2 regions of the Paenibacillus sp. FSL R10-2782 genome follow, and region 2 is predicted to be linked to the other one. Evidence: riboswitches for the same ligand, from Rfam matches in the RefSeq annotation. Region 2 holds a riboswitch; the other holds the start of a gene.
What was found. Region 2 has a riboswitch for glycine ahead of gcvT (glycine cleavage system aminomethyltransferase GcvT). Riboswitches for the same ligand answer to the same signal wherever they lie in the genome.
Positions count from the first base shown of each region.

Region 1: it holds a riboswitch for glycine, as region 2 does, so the genes downstream of both, NST83_RS18670 (sodium:alanine symporter family protein) here and gcvT (glycine cleavage system aminomethyltransferase GcvT) in region 2, are expected to answer to the same signal.

Region 1 covers NZ_CP151951.1:4,131,008-4,134,143, forward strand. The annotation lists gene NST83_RS18665 (carbohydrate ABC transporter permease) at 1-269, shown strand, start outside; gene NST83_RS18670 (sodium:alanine symporter family protein) at 413-1,831, opposite strand; glycine riboswitch at 1,991-2,085, opposite strand; glycine riboswitch at 2,103-2,179, opposite strand; gene NST83_RS18675 (glycoside hydrolase family 1 protein) at 2,371-3,136, opposite strand, start outside.
Region 2 covers NZ_CP151951.1:3,942,113-3,945,248, forward strand. The annotation lists gene NST83_RS17780 (PTS mannitol transporter subunit IICB) at 1-100, opposite strand, end outside; gene gcvH (glycine cleavage system protein GcvH) at 494-889, opposite strand; glycine riboswitch at 1,190-1,379, shown strand; gene gcvT (glycine cleavage system aminomethyltransferase GcvT) at 1,557-2,657, shown strand; gene gcvPA (aminomethyl-transferring glycine dehydrogenase subunit GcvPA) at 2,786-3,136, shown strand, end outside.

The DNA.
Region 1 (3,136 bases), 190 kb from region 2:
TCCCGATTCTACGTCCTGCGTTCGCTTTTCTCGGCGCATTCACCTTTATAGGAGCATGGAATGATTATTTATGGCCGTTAATCGTATTAACCGATGAGCGCAAATTTACGCTCCAGATTGCGCTGTCCCAATTAAACGGTATTTACAATACGGATTATGCGATGGTCATTGCTGGCACCCTGTTGGCTGTACTGCCACTTATCATTTTATTTCTTTTCATTAGCCGCCAGTTTATTTCCGATCTTGCCGCCGGAGCGGTCAAAGATTAGATTTACTGAGCCAGCTTTATCCTGCTCTAAAACGCAAAAAGGGAGTGTCCTCCCAGCCTGTAATGGCTGAGGGACACTCCCTTTCGTTATCCTGGCAAATGTTCTTGCAGAGTCAATATTCTTAAATCCGGATATATCGGACTTTACGATCTGACTGTTTGTCCATTTTCTTCTATGTCTATGGCTGCTCCTGCACTGGCACCTGCGAGTATTCCCTTTTTCTTGTTGGGATACAGGGAATCCATATAGGTACGGGTTTCTGCAACTACAATTCCCGACAAGCCAAGCAATGCAATCAAGTTCGGGAAGGCCATCATGGCGTTAAAGATATCTGCCAGTAACCAGATCGCATCCAGCTTAATAAACGCGCCTCCGGCAACCAGCGCAATGAACAGATAACGGTACGGTTTAATCCATTTGACACCCAGCAAATATTCAACACAGCGTTCTCCATAGTAGTTCCAGCCAAGCATCGTGGTGAACGCGAACATAATCAGAATGATTGTGAGCAGTTCCGCACCAAGCGGGAATGCGCTGGAGAAAGCTTGCTGCGTCATCAAGCCCGCATCGGTAGGACCGCTCCATACGCCACTAACCAGCAGCGTTAGCCCGGTCATTACGCAAATAATCATCGTATCTATAAACACACCTGTCATGGAAATCAGCCCTTGCTCCGCAGGCCATTTGGTTTTGGCGGCTGCGGCTGCAATCGGTGCGCTTCCCAATCCGGCCTCGTTGGCAAAAATCCCTCTGGCTACCCCGCTGCGCATCGCCAGCATAATCGTAGCTCCGGCAAATCCACCCGTCGCAGACGTCGTGGAAAATGCCGAATGCAGCACAAGTGCGAGTGCGGCAGGAATCTGATCGGCGAACCGAATCAGTACGATCATACAGATCAACACGTACAAGCCTGTTTTGAAGGGGACAACTTTGGTCGATACCTTGGCAATGCTCTTGAGCCCTCCAATAGTAACGAGTCCCGTAAGGGTAGCAATAATCAATGCCGTTACAATTGGCGGAACACCGAAGCTGTTTTCGGTTGAGGATACAATCGCTTTGACCTGAGGAAATGTTCCAATCCCGAACAGCGCCACCAGCATCCCGGAAAAGGCGAATAGCATCGCCAACGGTTTAAAGCGGCGTCCAAGCCCTTTTTCAATATAATACATCGGGCCGCCGGAAAATTGTCCATTCCGATCCTTCACCCGGTATTTTACTGCAAGCACACCTTCCGCATATTTCGTCGCCATCCCGAAAAAGGCTGCAACAACCATCCAGAACAGGGCGCCTGGTCCTCCCAGTTTTATCGCTGTCGCGACGCCGACAATACTTCCTGTACCTACTGTAGCTGCCAGCGCCGTACTCAGGGCCGCAAAGCTGCTAACATCCCCGCTACCCTCATTTGGAGCCTTGCCGATCAGCTTGATCGCCAGAGGCAGGCGGAAAACCTGCAACATTTTCAAACGTATGGTCAGCCACAGACCTGTTCCCATAACGAGAATAATCAGTGGAGCCCCCCATATCCAACTGCTAATTGTCTCTAACACATGTACCAAATTCATTTCAACCCGCTCCTCCAGCATATTAAAAAACAAAAAAGAGTCAAATCCGCTGATTCGACTCCTGGAGAGGTTAAAGGCACGAAAAAATACAACCATCTTGTGCAGGATTCAGCCACTAACAGCTCATAAAAAAGCCTAGGGCATCCCCTGTCACAGGTTATTCGCGTCTCTGTCCTTTTGCCTGAGAGTTTAAGCAGATGATATCTGCGGTGCACCTTCGGCGCCCAATTAAGGGTCTCTCCAGAGTTCTGTCCGTTTACGGTCCCGCTTGTTGCTGTAATCAGCCCAAGCACCTGAGAGTTTTGCCCCTTCGGTCGGAACTTACGTTCCATCTCCCGCAAACATCAACCAGACATATGAAATTGTTTTTTATTATACAGAAAACTTTCAGCTTTTTACAAGTGAAAAATTTGTGAAGTTGTTCCGTTTTTTTAGGACGAGCCTATAAAATAAGAGCGGGCGCAGCCAGATTCATCCTCATGATGTTCTTCGCCGCACCCGCCCCCAGACCATATCGGGTTATATTCAGTTAGCTTGGATTACAGTTCTTCGCCGTTAGTGGCAATTACATTTTTGTACCAGTCAAAAGAATCCTTCTTGGAGCGCTTCAATGTTCCATTACCGTCATCGTCCAGATCAACATAAATAAATCCGTAACGCTTGGACATTTCGGAAGTAGACATACTCACAAGGTCGATAGGCCCCCAGCTAGTGTAACCAATCAAATCCACACCGTCCGCAATCGCTTCCTTCATTTGGGCGATATGCTGGCGCAAATAATCAATGCGATAGGTATCGTGAATGGAGCCGTCTTCTTCCACCTTGTCATATGCACCCAAGCCGTTTTCCACGATGAACAGCGGCTTTTGATAGCGGTCATATAATGTGTTCAGCGTAACACGCAGGCCGATCGGATCAATCTGCCAGCCCCAGTCAGAGGATTGCAAATATGGATTTTTCACGCCACCAATCAGGTTCCCCGCTGCCTTCTCGCCTTCCGGACCTGCAGAGACGGTCAAGGTCATGTAATAGCTGAATGAGATGTAATCAACCGTGTTGTTTTTCAAAATTTCGGCATCGCCGGGTTCTGTGTGCAAAACAATATTATTTTCTTCAAAATAACGATTCATATAATTTGAATATTCCCCACGGGCATGTACATCCGTAAAGAACAGATTCATTTGGTTTTCATGCTGACTTTTCAGCACGTCCTCCGGGTTACACGTATGTGCATAGCTTTCCATACGAGCCAGCATACAGCCGATTTGAGAGCCAGGAATAATCTCATGGCCTCGTTTTGTCGCC
Region 2 (3,136 bases):
CCATATTGGGCATAACCATACCACTGAGAAAACGACCAAAACGCTGTACGGCAACGCGTGCGCCTCCGTTTGAATTGGACTTTGCGTCCACTGTGCTCATATTCATATCCTCCTTATAGGTAAAAAGCATCACTACCTTTTCTTAAAATTCATACTAAATGACAACGCTATCTTCATCAACGAAATGAAAACGTACTTTCGTCATGAACGTTGATGACAACATTTAAATTTAAGATAAACAGGCGCGAAATCATTAGGCATAATTCCTCTTAATATGGCCTGTAACGTTAGAATTTAATCGAGAAACCATGCGTCATCTATACCATTTCTGTACAAGGAATAACCTCTAAGTAAGGAAAAAACACGTAATTACGCTTGCCAAAAAAGACAGCAAAAAATAGCCGCTATGCCCAATCATCGCGACTATTTTTATACAAAACCGAGCGGACAAACGCCACTCTTATTCAGTTATCCAACCTAATTTGCCCCATTATTACTCATTGGCAGTCAACTGCTCGTACTGATCCGCAGACAGCAGCTTGCTTAGTGCTTCCTCTACATCTTCTCCAATCTCCACTTCGATCATCCAGCCTTTTTCATAGGGAGACTCGTTTACCAGTTCAGGCGTGGTTTCCAGTTCTTCATTCACCTTCAACACCGTTCCCGTCACCGGAGCGAACAGGTCGGATACTGTCTTTACCGATTCAATAGTACCAATCTCTGCCCCCTGCTCAATCGTTGCTCCCTCCCCAGGCAGCTCCACGAAAACGATATCCCCCAGCTGATGCTGTGCAAAGTCCGTGATACCGATTCGTACCGTTCCATCCTCTGTGCGCTGAACCCACTCGTGTTCCTCCGTGTACCACAATTGCTGCTTCACTTCACTCATCCTGCTCCGCCTCGCTTCCATATGGATTACATTGTTTCGCCTACCCATCTATGACAGGTTAAGATTATGACAAGAAGAACTATTATGTCAATAATACTAACAAAAATATTTCATATCCCTCCATATGTTGTTTTAATTAAAAATACGACAGGATATAACAAACGCTTACATATCCTTATTTATGAATAAAATGTTTTTAATAATATTTTTCATGACATTTTTGTTGACATTTCGAATAAATTTGCGTATTAATGGGTTATAACAAGTGCTTTTGGAAATACCCGATAACTGTAAACGCGGATGAACGTGGAGGGAGAGACTGCCAAAAACTCGCATAGCTGCTGCCACTTGTGAAAACAAGGTAGCAAGCGAGTGGAATCAAGCTGTTACCGGCAGGACCGGATGGCATATAGCTGATCCAAGGGCAGCGCCGAAGGAGTAAACCTGCATCGCAGGTGAATCTCTCAGGCAAAAGGACCTCTGCCGGACGCATCTCTGGAGAGCATTCGCCATACAGGCGGATCACCCAAGGGGAAACCTGGTACGCACCGGGGTAACTCTCAGGTATCAAGGACAGAGCTGAAAAAAAGTGTGTGGACTGCCGTTCATACGTTTTTTTCGGCCTGTCTTTTTTGTTTAGCTGATCACACCGGATAGGAGTGGAAAAATGACTAACTTGCGAAAAACGCCGCTGTATTCGTCCTACGGCACGCTGCCGGGGGTTCGTTGCATTGATTTTGGCGGCTGGGAGCTGCCTGTACAGTTCAGTGGCATTCAAAAGGAGCATGAGGCCGTCCGACAACGTGCGGGATTGTTCGATGTATCGCATATGGGTGAATTCTTGGTCGAAGGCCAGGAAGCCGAAGCATTTCTGCAACAGGTAACGACGAACGATGTCAGTCAGTTGGAGCCAGGTCAGGCCCAATACTCGCTCCTGTGTTACCCGGATGGAGGTGTAGTAGACGACCTGCTTGTTTACTGTAAAGGGTCGGAGCGTTACATGCTCGTTGTGAATGCCTCCAATATCGACAAGGATTGGGATTGGCTGCTTCGCCATGCTCCTGCATCCGTTCATCTGGAAAACGTATCAGATGCGGTAGCACTGCTGGCATTGCAAGGACCTGAAGCTGCTCGTATTGCCGTAGCCGTGACAGACACGGACATTACGAAGCTGGCATCCTTCCGATTCAATGAGGATGTGCAGTTGTTCGGGGCAAAAGCGCTCGTCTCCCGCACCGGATACACGGGGGAAGACGGCTTTGAATTTTATGTGCCTGCGGTGGATGCACCGGCAGTGTGGGACGGATTGCTTCGCATCGGTGAACCGTATGGTCTGGTTCCCGCCGGACTTGGAGCCAGGGATACGCTGCGCTTCGAAGCGCGGCTACCGCTGTACGGGCAGGAGTTGTCCGCTACCATTTCCCCACTGGAAGCTGGTTTAGGCTTCTTCGTCAAGCTGAATAAGGGAGATTTTATCGGCAGAGAGGCCCTGCAACGTCAGAAAGAACAAGGTATTCCGCGCAAGCTGATCGGACTGGAAATGCTCGACCGCGGCATACCGCGTGCCCATTATCCCGTTTTTGCGGAAGGACAGCACATTGGCGAGGTCACAACGGGAACCCAGTCGCCCACCTTAAAGCGTAATCTGGGTTTGGCTCTGGTGGACTGCCGTTTCAGTTCCCTATCCACACCGCTGGGGGTCGAGATTCGTGGCAAGCGCCTGCGTGCCGAGGTGGTAGCAGCGCCCTTTTATAAACGTCCACGCTAATTTAAATGCTCGGCTTACTATAACTATCGTGATCCGTTACTAACGCTACCCCGTTCGCAATCGTTTATTAATCATTTGTTAATCGTTCTACGTTTTTACGATTTGTTGGTTGAAAGGAGCCAGACCCAATGAAACAACATCGTTACCTTCCCATGACTGAACAGGATCAAGCGGAAATGCTACGCGCGGTCGGCGCATCGTCTATCGACGATCTATTCAGCGATATTCCTGAGGCGATCCGGTATGAGGGGGAGCTTCCCCTGTCTTCTGGGCTAGACGAAAGAGCCTTAACCCGCCACTTATCCGGACTGGCCGGGCAAAATGCCAATACAGACACGCACGCCAGCTTTCTCGGCGCAGGGATTTACGATCATCATATTCCATCCGTCATCCAGCATATCACTTCGCGCTCGGAATTTTATACGGCCTACACTCCTTACCAGCCGGAGGTAAGCCAGGGCGAGCTGCAAGCCATCTTC